4 linked regions of the Salinivibrio kushneri genome follow. The protein of the gene in region 4 interacts with the protein of the main gene of each other region in a pairwise test. Links are inferred from orthologs where the notes say so. Each region holds a gene or a part of one and is shown on either strand. Other genes may lie near its edges. The genes, in order: sfsA, N8M53_RS13185, btsR and N8M53_RS03510.

The links.
Region 1: the proteins of N8M53_RS03510 (region 4) and sfsA interact in binary tests that used the Escherichia coli proteins (3 or more experiments, as listed by UniProt). The link is inferred for Salinivibrio kushneri from one-to-one orthologs.
Region 2: the proteins of N8M53_RS03510 (region 4) and N8M53_RS13185 interact in binary tests that used the Escherichia coli proteins (3 or more experiments, as listed by UniProt). The link is inferred for Salinivibrio kushneri from one-to-one orthologs.
Region 3: the proteins of N8M53_RS03510 (region 4) and btsR interact in binary tests that used the Escherichia coli proteins (3 or more experiments, as listed by UniProt). The link is inferred for Salinivibrio kushneri from one-to-one orthologs.

What each region holds. Positions count from the first base shown.
Region 1 is NZ_CP114588.1:441,353-445,394, reverse strand. The notes cover bases 661-3,471. They hold sfsA (DNA/RNA nuclease SfsA), read right to left. Parts: upstream 2,522-3,471; coding sequence 1,799-2,521; downstream 661-1,798. Other genes in these bases: hrpB (ATP-dependent helicase HrpB), read left to right, coding at 3,158-3,471; thpR (RNA 2',3'-cyclic phosphodiesterase), read right to left, coding at 2,541-3,092; dksA (RNA polymerase-binding protein DksA), read right to left, coding at 1,226-1,675; gluQRS (tRNA glutamyl-Q(34) synthetase GluQRS), read right to left, coding at 661-1,038. Also shown: polynucleotide adenylyltransferase PcnB, read right to left, coding at 1-50; more of gluQRS, read right to left, coding at 154-660; more of hrpB, read left to right, coding at 3,472-4,042. UniProt on the Escherichia coli protein: Binds to DNA non-specifically. Could be a regulatory factor involved in maltose metabolism.
Region 2 is NZ_CP114589.1:60,705-64,732, forward strand. What follows is about bases 770-3,566. They hold N8M53_RS13185 (sulfate/molybdate ABC transporter ATP-binding protein), read left to right. Parts: upstream 770-1,502; coding sequence 1,503-2,630; downstream 2,631-3,566. Other genes in these bases: cysW (sulfate ABC transporter permease subunit CysW), read left to right, coding at 770-1,499; N8M53_RS13190 (putative bifunctional diguanylate cyclase/phosphodiesterase), read right to left, coding at 2,689-3,566. In the rest of the region: sulfate ABC transporter permease subunit CysT, read left to right, coding at 1-581; more of cysW, read left to right, coding at 591-769; more of N8M53_RS13190, read right to left, coding at 3,567-4,028. UniProt on the Escherichia coli protein: Part of the ABC transporter complex CysAWTP involved in sulfate/thiosulfate import. Responsible for energy coupling to the transport system.
Region 3 is NZ_CP114588.1:574,343-578,572, forward strand. The notes cover bases 749-3,747. They hold btsR (two-component system response regulator BtsR), read right to left. Parts: upstream 2,607-3,747; coding sequence 1,890-2,606; downstream 749-1,889. Other genes in these bases: N8M53_RS02835 (carbon starvation protein A), read left to right, coding at 749-1,336; N8M53_RS02840 (DUF2799 domain-containing protein), read left to right, coding at 1,483-1,872; N8M53_RS02850 (sensor histidine kinase), read right to left, coding at 2,603-3,747. Also shown: more of N8M53_RS02835, read left to right, coding at 1-748; more of N8M53_RS02850, read right to left, coding at 3,748-4,230. UniProt on the Escherichia coli protein: Member of the two-component regulatory system BtsS/BtsR, which is part of a nutrient-sensing regulatory network composed of BtsS/BtsR, the low-affinity pyruvate signaling system YpdA/YpdB and their respective target proteins, BtsT and YhjX.
Region 4 is NZ_CP114588.1:715,928-720,022, reverse strand. What follows is about bases 411-3,274. They hold N8M53_RS03510 (glutamate-5-semialdehyde dehydrogenase), read right to left. Parts: upstream 2,538-3,274; coding sequence 1,284-2,537; downstream 411-1,283. Other genes in these bases: proB (glutamate 5-kinase), read right to left, coding at 2,559-3,274; lipA (lipoyl synthase), read left to right, coding at 411-1,212. Outside these bases: lipoyl(octanoyl) transferase LipB, read left to right, coding at 1-250; more of lipA, read left to right, coding at 247-410; more of proB, read right to left, coding at 3,275-3,713; sigma factor-binding protein Crl, read right to left, coding at 3,798-4,095. UniProt on the Escherichia coli protein: Catalyzes the NADPH-dependent reduction of L-glutamate 5-phosphate into L-glutamate 5-semialdehyde and phosphate. The product spontaneously undergoes cyclization to form 1-pyrroline-5-carboxylate.

The sequences.
Region 1 (4,042 bases), 270 kb from region 4 along the record:
ACTTCCAACTTAAGATCCTCAATTGCGCGTGTTTTACTATCACGATTCAGAACCTTACGGCAAAAGCTGGTCACTCGATTAAAGATAGCTCACCTCGTATTTAATTGTTCGGGCCATGAAACAGCGGCATATAATATATCAGGGTGGGCCATTTTAGAATGCTGTCGTCACTTCCGTTTTTCTCGGTATCTGTGCCAACGACCAACGCTTAACCGCCAGGTCTAATAATTGGGTGGGCGTAGCCACCTCAGTGTCGGCCACTGCATGCAAACCAAGAAACGTCATCGCTGCGCGTAAAGCAGGAAGCGGCGCTTGGTTATCAATGGCAGGAGCCCGGTTTTGCTTAGAAAGCTTGTGTCCCTCTGCATTGACAGCCAGAGGAAGATGTAAATAACGCGGCGCGGGTTGGCCGAGTTGTTGGTACAACGCAATATGGCGCCCTGTCGGCATAATCAAATCCGCCCCACGCACAATATCGGTCACGCCTTGGTCGATATCATCCAATACCACCGCCAGATTGTATGCATATAAGCCATCACGCCGCTTAATAATAAAGTCTTCGTTGGCCAGGTGCGCATCCAGGTGGAGCGTGCCGTGCAATCGGTCATTGAAGGCTAACACCTCCATGGGGCTTTTTAGCCTCACCGCGGCCCCGTCAGGGCCTTTGTCTTTATCGCGGCACCACCCTGGGTAGACGCCGCCCGCCTCTTTGATTTGCCGACGCGTACAGGTGCAATAATACGCTTGTCCCGATGCAAGCCAAGCCTCTATTTGTGCTTGATAATCAGAAAGGTGCTGGCTTTGATAACGCACCTCTCCGTCCCACTCAAAACCAAACGCCTCCAGCGTGCGCAAAATGTCATTGGCTGCTCCCGGTTGCTCCCGAGGCGGATCGATATCTTCAATCCGTACCAGCCACTGCCCATGGTGTGCACGCGCATCTAAATACGAGCCAAGTGCCGCCACCAATGAGCCAAAGTGCAGCGGGCCCGACGGGGAAGGGGCAAAACGGCCAATATAAGCGGTCTGAGAAGTCATGATAAGCGCATATACAGTAGGTGCAACGCCTGCAGCGAGTGTGAATAGCGCAAATTGTACGGGGATCTTGCGCTAACACAAGCACCCAAAAATACAAAAAGGGAGCCGAAGCTCCCTTTTATCTGTCTGATTTTCTCTCTGCTAACCACGGCTAGAGATCGATGAGTGCAAATATAACGGGCAAGCGTTAGCCAGCCATTTGCTTTTCTTTTAGCTCAGCCAGTGTTTTACAGTCAATACACAACTCTGCTGTTGGGCGAGCTTCTAAGCGGCGCACCCCAATTTCGATACCACACGAGTCGCAAAAGCCGAAGTCATCATCTTCGATACGCTGCAATGTCTTATCGATCTTCTTAATCAGCTTGCGCTCGCGATCGCGATTACGCAGCTCTAGGTTGAATTCCTCTTCCTGTGCTGCACGATCGACAGGATCGGGGAAATTAGCCGCCTCATCTTTCATATGATTCATGGTGCGGTCGACTTCTTCCCTGAGCTGATTACGCCACGCATTGAGGATTTTACGGAAATGCTCAAGCTGAGCCTCTCCCATATACTCCTCTCCAGGTTTCTCCTGGTATGGCTCTAATCCGGCAATGGCCAGGATGCCCAGCGATTTCTTTTCTTTGCTTTCTGGCATTCAGCTTCTCCTAAAAAACCTTGACATGACCCGTGTCTGTCAAATGAGGGCGCTATCTATAGCAGAAAGCCTTTAGGGTGGCAATCTTTGATTTACGCCGCGCAACGCCCAATGTGAACATGCTTACACTTTTGCGTTATGACTAACAAAAGGTACGGAATTAACCAGATTTAGCTCACTCGGCGACATCTGAGCCTGATAGCAGAGCACTTCTACCCCTGACGCCAGCGCCTGATTTAATAACTGGTTATAATCCGGGTCGATATGGGGGGCGCCTGTGACTTTTTCAATCCCTGAGTGCAAAACAACGAATAATAAAACCGCACGATGTCCTTGCTCTGCCATCGCCATCAGCTCACGCAGGTGCTTTTGCCCACGTGTCGAGACGGCGTCCGGAAACGCACCCCAGCCGTCTTCTCCCAATAATGTGACACTCTTTACTTCTATATAGCAGTCAGGTTTGTCATCGTCACGTAATAGTAGGTCTATGCGGCTGTTTTCACTGCCATAGCGTACTTCCGTCTGTAATTGTCGATACCCCACTAGTTCAGGGATACGATTCGCCTGCACCGCTTCAACCGCCAAGGTGTTGGCGCGCGCCGTGTTAACACAAATCCAGTGTCCCTGCTGGGTATAATTGAGCTCCCAACTATGCGGGTATTTACGCTTGGTATTATCGGAGGTGGAATACCAAACGGTATCTCCTGGCGTCGCACAACCGGTCATCGCCCCTGTATTGGCACAATGCATGGTCAGCGACTCGCCATTAGCCAGCGTGACATCGGTTAAAAAACGTTTATAGCGGCGTACTAAAGTTGCCGACGCTAGCGGTGGGGAAAATTGCATCTGCCGTTCCTGCTGATGATTAACAAAGGCTGAATTGATGTAGGCATTGGTATAACGCCCGCCCCTCATTATCTCTGGGTATCGATTCATCCGACGCGGAGGAGGGCGAAGCATATAACCCAAATTGTTGACAGGCAAATGTCTGGGCAGGAAGCGTCGGTAAGTCCAGTGCATTGTCATCTTTGACACCACGACGCAAGGTAATATGCGGGGTAAACGCATGACTGTCCGCTTTAGCGGGCCAAACGGATAAGGTTTGTAAATGATTGGCCAGCTCAAACAATGCCGACGGTGGTTGGTTGAACGTTACACACGCAATCTTCGGCTGTTCCCATATTTCAACACCAGAGGTAGTGAGAGAAAACGCAGGCAGATCCAGGTTACTTGCCGCAGCTTGGAGCGCGGGGAGCTTGGTATCAGGGACCTCCCCCAAAAACGCCAAGGTGAGATGTAAGTTCTGATCGGGCACCGCGCGCCCCACTCCAAAAAGGTGATGGTTGTAACGCACGAGGCGATCCCGAGCGGCCTGATTGGCTTTCTCGTCCAAACCTAATGCGAAAAATAGTCGCATGGGCTCTCCTTTTACGCTCAGTCCGTTAAAATAGTCACTTTGATTCTGACACAAAGGGTAAACTCTTGTCGCAGCTTCCCATTGATGCCGTGATACCTGACCTGATAGACGGGCTCACGACCCATCCGCAGATCCTCTTATCCGCACCACCAGGAGCCGGTAAGTCGACGCGCTTACCCCTTGCGTTACTTGAGCAAGCATCACTGCAGGGAAAAGTCGTGCTACTGGAACCCCGTCGGCTCGCCGCTCGCAATATTGCCCACTTCCTCGCCCATCACCTGGGTGAACCTATTGGCCAAACCATAGGTTTACGCATGCGTGGGGAGACAAAAGTCAGTGCTAAAACGCGTGTAGAGGTGGTCACTGAGGGGGTGCTGACACGTTTGCTACAAACGGATCCCATGCTTGATGGCGTGAGTGTGATCATGTTCGATGAGTTTCACGAACGCAGTCTGCATGCCGATCTCGCGCTCGCCTTGAGCCTAGACTGCCAAGCTGGCTTGCGAGATGACCTACGCCTGGTGATCATGTCCGCGACATTAGATAACCACGCCCTGCGTCAGCATTTACCCGATGCCTTACCCCTCACCACCGAAGGACGTAGTTTTCCGATTCATTATCATTACCATCCGATTTCACGGCATTCACAATGGGCGCATGCGGTGGCCAGCGCAAGCCTCGATTTTATCGCTCAACACGCGGGATCAGCGCTACTCTTTCTCCCCGGTGTGAGCACGATAAAACAGGTTTATGCCGCCCTAGAAGGACGCCTGCCTGATGACATGGATTTGCATCGTCTCCACGGCAGCCTTGACGTCTCAGCACAACACGCTGCGATCGCACCTCCCTCTCCTGGAAGGCGTAAGTTAGTGCTCACAACCAACATTGCTGAAACCAGTTTAACCATCGAAGGGATCCGGTTAGTGATCGATGCGGGACTTGAGAGGATG
Region 2 (4,028 bases), on a different replicon or contig from region 4:
TGGTGCGATACGACTTTGTAGGCAAACGCTTCGTCGATGCGCTGGTTGATTTGCCGTTTGCTCTGCCCACCGCCGTTGCCGGCGTCACGCTCGCCACCTTATACGCCGATAACGGCTGGATAGGCAGTGTGCTTGCCAACGTCGGTATCCAAGTTGCCTACACGCCGCTTGGGATCGTGATTGCCATGATGTTTACCAGCTTGCCGTTTGTGGTACGTACCGTCCAACCCGTGTTGGAAGAGATCTCCCAAGAGGAAGAAGAAGCGGGCACTGTGCTCGGGGCAAGTGACGGTGCGGTGTTTTGGCGGATTATTCTGCCGACCATCAAACCGGCGTTATTAGTGGGTGTGGCCTTATCATTTACCCGCAGTCTGGGTGAATTCGGTGCGGTGATTTTTATTGCTGGCAATATGCCCTACGTCAGCGAGATCACGTCGCTGATGATCTTTGTTCGCTTGCAAGAGTTTGATTTCCCAGCGGCGAGTGCCATTGCCTCGGTGATCTTGATGGCATCGCTGTCGTTATTGTTTGCCATCAACCTTTGGCAAGGCCGTTATCTAAAACGTATTCACGGGCGGTAAGGACGCTTTATGAGCACAAACTCGGTGAGAATTGGTGACACCCCATGGATCAGGCGCAGTTTAATCGCGCTTATGCTGCTGCTCGTGGCGCTGGTTTTGGTTGTGCCGCTGGTGAGTATTTTTTCCATCGCCTTCGCGGATGGTATCGCCAGTTACTTCCAACACTTGCTCGCGCCGGATACCCGCCACGCGATTGGCCTCACTTTATTAGTGGCCGTTCTCACGGTACCCATTAACCTAGTATTTGGCGTGATGTTGGCATGGGCGGTCACCCGTTTCCAATTTCCGGGACGAAAACTGGTCACCACCTTGATTGATATCCCGTTTGCCGTATCGCCCGTGGTCGCAGGCTTACTCTATTTGCTGCTGTATGGCAGTAACGGCTGGCTAGGCGCGTGGCTGTTTGAGCATGACCTTCAAGTGATGTTTGCCCTACCCGGCATTGTGCTAGTCACTATTTTTGTTACCTGCCCTTTCGTCGCCCGCGAGCTGATCCCGCTCATGCAGCAGCAAGGGCAAGCGGAAGAAGAAGCAGCCGTGGTGTTAGGCGCATCATGGTGGCAGCTTTTTCGCCGTGTCACCTTGCCCAATATTAAGTGGGCTCTCATCTACGGGGTCATTTTGACTAATGCCCGTGCCATCGGCGAGTTTGGCGCGGTCGCTGTGGTGTCTGGCAGCATTCGCGGTCAAACCAATACCCTGCCTTTGCAGGTACAGCTTCTTTACGAAGATTACCAAACTCAAGCAGCCTTCGCCTGTGCGTCATTACTTGCCTTTATGGCACTCGCTACCTTGGCATTGAAAGCCTTGGTGGAATGGCGTCAACACCGTGCACACGCCAGTACCGCGACGATGGATGAAAGCAGTGCGTCAACGCCTGCCCGCTTAACCTTACAAACGAACCAAAGTGAGCCGTAAGCCATGCGTATTCAACTGAACAACATCACTAAACACTTTGGCCAGTTCCAAGCGTTATCGCCGTTATCACTTACTATAGAGCAAGGCGAGATGATGGGACTGCTTGGCCCCTCAGGCTCCGGTAAAACCACGTTATTGCGCATTATTGCCGGATTAGAAAGCAGTAACAGCGGCCAGATCTTATTTGGCGAGCGCGATGTCACCCGCGTCCATGTGCGGGATCGCCGTGTCGGGTTTGTTTTTCAAAACTACGCCTTGTTCAAACATATGACGGTGGCAGAGAACATCGCCTTTGGGTTGCAAGTGATGCCACGTCGCGAGCGCCCCTCCCCAGCCACGATTACGCAACGGGTGAACCAACTGCTTGAGGTCGTGCAGTTAGGCCATCTGGGCCAACGGTATCCCGAGCAATTATCGGGCGGACAAAAGCAACGTATCGCACTGGCGCGAGCGTTGGCGACTCGGCCGGAGATCTTATTGCTCGACGAACCGTTCGGTGCGTTAGATGCACAAGTACGCAAAGAGTTGCGCCAATGGTTACGCCGACTACACGATGAAATGGCTTTTACCAGTGTGTTTGTCACTCACGACCAAGACGAAGCACTCGAGCTATCGGATCGCGTGGTGGTGATGAGTAATGGGCAAATTGAACAAGTCGACAGTCCGGTCGATCTTTATGCTGCGCCGAAAAGCCGCTTTGTGTTTGATTTTTTAGGGAACGTGAATGTTTTTTCCGGCCACTATCAGCAAGGCACGTGGCAAAATGGCAATGCCTTTATTCAACCTACACTAAACACGCACACCCAACAGTCAGGCAGTTTGTATGTACGCAGCCATGAGTTAACCCTGGCTGATAAACCCAATAGCCAACTCTCGCTGCCCATGCGTGTGGTCTCTATCAACCCGGTCGGTGCCGAGGTGCGGGTATCACTCGCCCCACAAGGCTGGGAAAGTGAACAACTATGGGAAGCCACCCTAACCCATCATGTGTGGCAAGCCGCACCGTATCAAAAGGGCGATACCGTGTATGCGATGCCGCACCGTGGATACTTTTTCAACGGCACAGACACCGAGCCGCACCGACTCAATTGGCCATTTTTGACGGCCGATAGCTTGGTGTATGATATTTAGATGATTTAGCGAGTGGATGTTGGCGGTGCTCTATCAGTTATCTAGTAAGCATTTACCTTCATACAGACATCGCCACTTTCAACTCAGAGAGTGAAGAAGGGTAGCCTAGGTAATACCCTTGCACATATTCGCAATCAAAGCCTTTCAACAATGCAAGTTGTGTGGCGGTTTCCACGCCTTCAGCGACCACGTTGATTTCTAGGCGTTTGGCAATATCAATAATGCCGGCCGTGATCGCTTTAGCACGGCTATCGTTTTCCATCGATTGGATGAAACTGCGGTCAATCTTGATTTCATCGACATTAATTCGATTAAACATCCCTAAAGAGGTATAACCCACCCCAAAATCATCAATGGAAAACATCACGCCATGGCGTTTGAGGGTATCAACCACTCGCGCGCACTCAAGAATATCATCAAGTGCTGCGGTTTCAGTTATTTCTAGGCACAGGTAACGCGCGAATTCTGGGTTCAATTGCAAGTAATCGTCAATACGCCGAATCGCACTCTCACTATTAAACTCAACCGCAGAAATATTGACCGACACACGCTGAATGATATTTCCCAACAGATCACTATCGTGTAACTGCTTGGCGGCTTTTTCGAGTACGAGCGCCGTTAGGTCTTCGCAAAAGCCCTGTTCTTCGGCGAGCGTGATAAAGGTACTCGGTGGAATCACACCAAAGGTTTCATGGGTCCATCTCGCCAATACTTCTAAACCGGTTAGCTCGCCTGATGCCAAGCGATATTGCGGCTGAAAGACAACATCAATCTCTTTGTTATTGATTGCAACTCTGAGTGCGGAAACGAGCTGCCTACGCTTTTGAGCTTGCTCGGTTAAATGAATATCATGATACGTTATCGTCCCTTTGCGCTTTTTGGCATCATTCAGGGCGCGCGTAGCCGCCGTCATCAAGGTGGCGGCATCGTCACCATCTGGCCCGAATAACGCCACCCCTATCGAGCAAGTAGCTTTTTGATCATATCGTTGCAAATGACGATGACATTCACGGTGCAACCTATCAATATAAAGTGCCATATCGCTGGCACCGTCTAACGCTACAAGGCAGGCAAAGCGGTCTGCGTGGACGCGAGAGGTGAGTTTATCGAGTAGCGTTGATACCTCAATGGCATGAGCCATGTCAGACAACAGGTGATTGGTACGTTCAAACCCAAGTTTATTGGTGAGTGATGTAAACCCATCAATGTCGATAATCACCAAAACATACGAGGTTTGTTGATCCCGTGGGGCAAGCAAAGTATCGACATGACGCATAAACACAGAGGGACTGTGCAAGCCGGTCACACTATCAATGTCACTCGCTCGCTCTAACGCTAGGTTATTCCTTCTTGCCAGGTTCCAGAGCATAATCGACGTCACCACCACAAAGAAATGCC
Region 3 (4,230 bases), 140 kb from region 4 along the record:
GCAAAAAGCGACACCGGCCATGAGCATGAACGATGGCGTGGATTATGTGCCGCTGTCGGACAAAAAAGTTTACCTGATTCAGCTTTTGAATATTGCTGGATTAGGCCCAATCTTTGGCCCGATTCTCGGTGCCTTGTACGGCCCTGTCGCCATGTTATGGATTGTGTTTGGCTGCATTTTTGCGGGGGCTGTGCATGACTACTTCTCAGGCATGCTGAGCGTCCGCGCAAATGGGGCTTCTGTGCCTTCTGTGGTTGGTGAACATCTGGGCAACTTCGCTAAACATTTTATGAACTTCTTTGCGGTGTTGCTGTTGATGTTGGTCGGCGTGGTATTTGTGCTCGGTCCCGCCAAGTTGTTGGGTAGCTTGTCAGAGATGAGCGTGGCGATGTGGGTCGGTATTATCTTTGCCTATTATGTGCTGGCGACAGTGGTACCCATTGATAAAATTATCGGCCGTTTTTATCCCGTGTTTGGTGCCTTGCTTGTCTTTATGTCGGTCGGCTTGATCATCGGCTTGGCCGTGAGCGATCACAGCTTCTACAGCCAAGGGTTAGACTTTGCGACCAACTTCCACCCAACCGATCTACCACTGTGGCCATTGCTGTTTATTACTATCGCTTGTGGAGCAGTATCCGGCTTCCACGCCACCCAGTCGCCCTTGATGGCGCGCTGCATGCAAAATGAAAAGTCAGGGCGTTTTATCTTCTACGGCGCGATGATCGGTGAAGGTGTGATTGCACTTATTTGGTGTAGCCTGGGCTTGAGCTTCTATGAGTCGAGTGAGGCGCTTAATCAAACGCTGGCTAACGGTGGCCCGGCTGCGGTGGTGCATGAGGTTTCTACCTCGCTCCTAGGCACCGTCGGAGGCATTATGGCGGTCTTAGGCGTGATAGTGCTGCCGATTACTTCGGGTGATACCGCTTTCCGCTCCGCGCGTCTGATTATCGCCGACTTTCTGAAAATTCAGCAAAAACCGATGGTGAAGCGCCTGATGATTGCGATCCCCATGTTTGTGGTCGGTTTTTTGATCACCAAAGCGGAGTTTGGCGTGATTTGGCGTTACTTCGGCTGGGCGAACCAAACTACCGCGATGATCATGCTATGGGCCGCGGCAGCTTATCTGATTAAACGCGATAAATTGCACTGGGTATGCACCATTCCAGCAATGTTTATGACCGCAGTGACCGTCACTTACTTGGCCAATGCTGAAATCGGGTTTGGCTTGCCGATGAATATCGCTACCATCATCGGCGTGGGGGCGACAATTGCTGCCACTATCGCTTTCTTTGTGGGGTATAAGCCTAATCCACAACTGATCGCGGATGAGAAGTGATTGCCATGTCACCAGAGCGAGCAGCCTTGATTAGCGTCGATTGATTTTTATCTAAATGATTGGTCTTACGGCAATATCTGCGCAAATACGCTAAGATCTAAGCCTCAGCTTTTGCTGGGGCTTTTTATGTAGGGTAAGGGTTAAGCATGATAAAAACGATTTTTTCACTATGGGTTGTTGTACTCTTGGTCGGATGCGCCGCGTCGACCACCCAAGGCTTGGTCGATGAGCAGAACTGGTATGGACTTGGCGAGCAAGATGGACAGCGCGGATTGCCACAGCGCTCGTTGAGCGATTTGCGGACGTTAGCCACCGACGCCGGCGAAACCATCAATGCCAACTATCTCGATTACGAGCAAGGCTATATTCAGGGTATTGATGCTTACTGCGATCCTACCCATGCCTACCAATTGGGATTAGATGGCAACCCCTATATGGGCGTGTGTGAAAGTCGTCCTGGCTCCCAGCGCTTTAGGATGGAATGGCAGCGCGGCTATAATGATTTTCAAAACCAAACCAATGGGCTTTTCTACTAGCGCACGGTGAACACGGCTTACTGACACAGCCCGAGCTTATCTTTTAATGACTTGAGATAGCGTCGGCTGACAGGCACCACATACGCAGATTGAGTGATCACTTCGGCAAGGCCATTGTCGAGCAACTGGATTTCGCGGATAGCAGCCGGATGCACTAAGTATTGGCGATGACAGCGTATCAGTGGTGTTTTGTCTTCCAGAACTTTGAGTGAAAGGTGCGTGATAGACTCGCCTTTTGCCGTGAGTAGCGCGACCCCACTTAGTGCGGTACGTGCGACCTCCACCTCTTGGTGAGGGATCAGAGTAATCCGGTTATGTCCGGCACAAGGGAGTAAATCCAACGCGGGCGTGATCACTTGGTAGTCTTGCTTCTGGCTCAGTTCGCGCGTGAGCTTTTCCAGTGATTTTTTCAATCGTATGGTCTCGACGGGCTTGAGCAAATAGTCGAACGCATTCTCCTCGAACGCTTGCACCGCATATTCATCATAGGCAGTGACAAAGACCACTTTAGGCATGGTGTCGGGGTCGAGCATCGCGAGAAGTTCTAAGCCGGTCACGCGCGGCATCTGAATATCTAAAAACACCACATCGGGGCGGATTTGGTTGATGGTTTTTAGTGCGTCGATGGCATTGTTGCACTGTCCAACCACCTCAACGCCGCCAAGCGCGAGTAGCTCGTCTTCCAAGGCTTCACGGGCGTGTAGCTCATCATCAACAATCAGTGCTTTTATCATGCCTGACTCTCCTTGTTGGGCGCTTGATACGTTAAGGGGAGGGTAACGGTTGCCCGTGTCCACACATCGGGCTGACAGGTCATTTTTAGTGCATATTGGCCACCAAATAGACCGCGCACGCGTTTGTCGACAATCCGCATCCCAAGTCCTGTGTGCTGCACCGTGGGTTGATAAAGCCCAGCATTGTCTTCCACTTGTAAATACAGGCATTCGCCTTCTTGCCAGCCACGGATCACAATTTTACCGTTTGCCATTAATTGACTGATCCCATGTTTCACCGCGTTTTCAACCAAAGGTTGTAAGGTAAAACTTGGGATCACCGCGTGCAAGATAGCCGGATCAATCTGCTTCTCAACGCTCATACGATCGGCAAAGCGGGCATGTTCGAGTTCTAAATACGCATCAAGGTGATTCAGCTCTTGCTCAAGCGACACCGTCTCGCGATTTTGCTTGAGATTACTGCGAAAGAAGGTGGATAAGTGCTGGATTAACTGGCGAGCACGTTCCGGCTCACGTTTGACCACTGCACTAATAGTATTTAAGGCATTGAACAAAAAGTGTGGGTTCACTTGGGCGCGCAATAAGTTTAACTCGGCTTGGGTGAGCAAGCTTTGTTGGCGCTGATAACGCCCCGTCAAAATCTGGTTGGAGAGGAGTCGCGCGATCCCCTCACCCATGGTGACATTGATCGCCGAGAAGAGTTTCCGTTTAGGCTCATAAAGCTTCACCGTGCCTAGCACATAACCGTCACCGCCGCGCAATGGGATCACCAGCACTGAACCGAGTTTGCAGTAAGGTGACAGCGAACAGCAGTAGGGCGTATCGGCGCCATCGATATAAATTAATTGATCATCGGCAATCGCGCGACGGGTGTAATCTGAGGCAATAGGTGTTCCTGGCAGGTGGTGATCATCGCCAATACCGGTAAAGGCGAGGATCTTTTCGCGATCGGTAATTGCGACGGCCCCGACCCCTGTCTCTTGCTGAATAATGGCAGCCACTTGTTCACTGCTTTGCTGATTAAAGCCGCTACTTAAAATACCGACCGATCGTTCAGCAATTTTTAGCGCCTTACTGGAAAACGCCGCTGAATAGCGCTCGAACAGGGTTTTTCGGTCGACAATAATGCTCATAAACATCGCGGCACCGACCGAGTTAGCAATCACCATGGGCGCAGCAATCGCACTGACGAGCTCATATGCACGACTAAAGGGCTCAGCCACCGCGAGGATAATCGCCATTTGCACCAGCTCGGCGACAAAGGTCACCCCTAACACCACGGTAGGGGAAAACAAACGGCTGGTTTGGTTGCGGGACACTAAGTAGCGGTGCATAAAGCCACCAATCAAGCCTTCGGCGGTCGTCGATATAGCGCAAGCGAGATCGGTAAAACCGCCTAAGCTATATCGATGTAAGCCACCGGTTAGCCCAACCAAAAAGCCCACGACCGGTCCGCCCAGTAAGCCGCCCATTACTGCACCGATAGCACGGGTGTTGGCAATCGCGTCTTGGATGCTTAGGCCAAAATAGGTACCGAGAATACAAAAACCAGAGAAGAGGAAATAACAAACGACCTTATGCGACAGCCGTCCTGAGATGCTCAGCAGCGGCATAAACGCCGGCG
Region 4 (4,095 bases):
AATATGTTCTCTTGGGCTCCGTATTCGTCGCGGGTGCTCATTCCATGGACTGGCACTCAACATCAATATGGACTTATCACCGTTTCAGCGTATTAATCCATGTGGTTACGCTGGTATGGCCATGACGCAACTGAGCGATCAGGTTGGCAAAGTCACGCTCGAGGACGTTCAACCTGTGCTGGTAGACACTTTAACTCAACAGCTGATGTATTCTGAGGTTGAGTTTACAACGGAAAGCAGCGATTTATGAGCAAACCGATTCAGATGGAACGCGGTGTTAAGTACCGCGACGCCGACAAAATGGCGCTTATCCCGGTCAAAAATATGCCGGCCGAGCAAAAAGAAGTGCTGCGTAAGCCTGATTGGATGAAGATCAAGCTCCCGGCTGAAACCGCACGTATTAAAGAAATCAAAGACGCGATGCGCAAAAACAACCTTCACTCTGTGTGTGAAGAAGCCTCGTGTCCCAACCTTGCAGAGTGCTTCAGCCACGGTACGGCAACGTTTATGATTCTCGGGGCCATCTGTACCCGTCGTTGCCCTTTCTGTGATGTCGCCCATGGTCGTCCTGTCGCCCCTGATAGCGAAGAGCCAAAACACTTAGCGCAAACTATCAAAGACATGAAACTGCGCTATGTGGTGATCACCTCGGTTGACCGTGATGATTTGCGTGACGGTGGTGCCCAGCATTTTGTCGATTGTACCCGTGAGATCCGCGCGCTCAATCCAGAGATCCAAATAGAGACATTGGTTCCTGACTTCCGCGGCCGTATGGATCGTGCACTGGATATCTTGCAAAACAATCCACCCGACGTCTTCAACCATAATTTAGAGACAGCGCCACGCTTGTACCGCAAAGCGCGCCCTGGTGCCAATTACCAGTGGTCACTGGATCTGTTGAAAAAGTTTAAAGAGATACACCCCAACGTCCCTACCAAGTCAGGTTTGATGATGGGATTAGGGGAAACCAAAGAAGAGATCATCGAGGTCCTCAAAGACTTACGTGCGCACGGTGTCACTATGCTCACTCTTGGCCAGTACTTGGCACCAAGCCGTCACCACTTGCCGGTAGAGCGTTACGTGCCACCTGAAGAGTTTGACGAGCTGAAAGAGATTGCCCTTGACTTGGGCTTCACCCATGCCGCATGCGGCCCGTTTGTTCGCTCTTCTTATCATGCCGATCTACAAGCGAAAGGTGTAGAAATTAAATAGACGTCCAGACTGTCGAGACAAAAAACCGCTAGTCTGGCTAGCGGTTTTTTATTGTCAGTTATCTTGGATGCTCAGTGACGTGATAAATAGTCCGCTCGCCCCACCCACTTATAGGTAGTCAGCTCCTCAAGCCCCATCGGGCCACGTGCATGCAGCTTTTGCGTCGAAACTGCCACCTCTGCACCAAGCCCAAACTGCGCACCATCGGTGAAGCGCGTTGAGGCGTTGACATATACTGCCGCCGAGCCGGCACCATTAATAAAGGTTTCTGCCGCCTGCAAGTCGTTGGTCAAAATGGCATCGGAATGGCTGGCATTGTGCGCGCGCATGTGCGCGAGTGCCTCATCCACACTATCAACCACCACCACTCCAAGGGTTGGCCCTAGCCACTCGGTATCAAAGTCCCCTGCCTGCGCCTCACGCAGTTGCGCCACGCCATCCAGATACGGTAACGCACTTGATCCAGCGACAATGTGCAGCCCATGCTGATTAAACGCCGTCAGCAAGCGAGCAAATAATTGTGCTGCCACGTCTTTGTGAACCAGCAAGGTGTCTAGCGCGTTGCAGGCGGATGGGCGGTCTGTCTTGGCATTGAGGATCACATCAGGCGCTTTATCGAGATCAGCACTGTGATCGACATACAAGTGGCTAATGCCAAACCCCCCGATAATTACGGGAATAGTACTGTTTTGTTTACACATTTTGTGCAGTCCGGCACCACCGCGTGGAATGATCATATCAACGTAGTCATCAAGGGTCAGTAACTCAGAGACCAGCGCACGATCAGGTTTTTCAATATATTGCACCGAGGCATGCGGCAGCCCCGCTTTCTCCAACCCAGTCTGTATCACCTTCACTAATACCTGGTTAGTCGAGAAGGTTTCTTTCCCTCCCCGCAGAATCGCTGCATTGCCCGTTTTTAAGCACAATGCCGCGATATCAATGGTAACGTTAGGGCGCGCCTCATAAATCACCCCAATCACCCCCAGCGGCTCTCGACGCTTTGACAACGACATACCGTTTTCAAGCAGCTTATGATCGATCATCTGGCCCACAGGATCGGCTAAGGCTATGACTTGCCTCACATCGCTGGCCATATTGGTTAAACGGTCTGGGGTCAGGGTTAAGCGGTCCAACATCGCTGGATCCATGTCTGCCTCCCGCGCGGCGGCAAGATCACTTTCATTGGCGGCTAAAATCGCTGTTTGCTGTGCGTCAAGCTCATCCGCAATCATCGCTAGCGCTTGGTTTTTGGTGGCCGTGGATGTCACAGCCAATTGATGTGCAGCCTCTTTAGCCGCTTTCCCCATATTTTGTAAATTCATTGTGTCCCCGTCTTTGCTTTTTTAATTGTCTACCACCACAAGATCATCACGGTGCATCGCAACTGGTCCATACTCATAACCTAGGATATCTGCGATTTGTTGGCTATGCGCACCGGCAATACGGCGCAAGTCACTGGCGGTATAGCGACAAATTCCTCGCGCGACGCATTTCCCCTCCACCGACAGAATACGTACCACCTCGCCGCGTGCAAACGTCCCTTTCACCGCAACGATGCCTTTGCTCAACAAACTGCTGCCTTTTTGCGTCACCGCAGTAATCGCCCCCGCATCGACAACGATATCACCCGCTGGCGGAGGTCCGGCAAGGATCCAGCGTTTACGGCTTTCTAACGGGCTTTCTAATGGCAAAAAACGTGTGCCCGCGTTATCGCCAGCGGTAACCTTTTGAATCACCTCAGGCTTACTTCCCGCGGCAATGGTCACTTCGACACCGGCTCGACGGCCAATATCAGCCGCTTGAAGCTTGGTTGCCATCCCGCCGGTACCAAGCCCCCCGACACTGCCCCCCGCTAATTTGCGGAGTGTTTCATCAATGGTATGGACTTCACGAATCAGCTCGGCATCGGGGTTTGAACGCGGATCGGCCGTGAATAGGCCAGGTTGGTCAGTTAACAGTAGGAGTTTGTCTGCATCCGCGAGAATCGCCACCAAGGCAGATAAGTTATCATTATCGCCCACCTTGATTTCGGATGTCGCAACCGCATCGTTCTCATTCACAATCGGAATGATGCCATTATCCAGTAAGGCCTGAAGCATATCGCGGGCGTTGAGAAAGCGTTCGCGGTGTTCTAGGTCGGCCCGAGTAAGCAGCATTTGACCGACTTGAAAGCCATATAAGCCAAACAGGTGCTCCCAGGTTTGTATAAGACGGCATTGCCCTACCGCCGCCAACATTTGCTTGTTGGCCACGGTGTCAGCAAGCACTGGGTAGCCGAGATGCTCTCTGCCTGCGGCAATCGCCGCGGATGACACAATGATCACCTGGTGACCTTGCTGGCGTAAACGCGCACATTGACGCACCAGTTCGACCATGTGTGCTTGGTCTAAGCGCGCAGAGCCGCCCGTTAACACACTGGTGCCAAGTTTTACCACGAGAGTTTGGGAAGAGACGTTGGCCGCAAGGTCACCGTCTTGAAATGCATCTTGAATTGTCATGGTTGCCTGATCCACAAAAGCGTATGCCTCTCTTTTATCAATCCCTTGTACATTTAACAAGGGCGGGATCAGGCAAATCGATAGTTATTCAGAACAAGCCAGCTCTGGCTCGGTTAACGCATGGCTGGGCAAAAGAGTAAGGTTTAATTCATCTTCTACCAAGGCGCACAATTTGGCATAAAAATTAGTCAGGGTTTTATCCACGGCCTCTTGCGCAGCTCGCGGAACAGGTTTGTTGACCCAATCTCCTTTTTTATCATACAAACCAAAGCCGTAACGATACTCCAAGCGGTCAGAGTGCGGAGTCAGCTCAAACCACCAGCCCCAAAATTCACGTGCTTCGGGATCTTTATTAGCATCCACACACACAGAGAGGCTATCG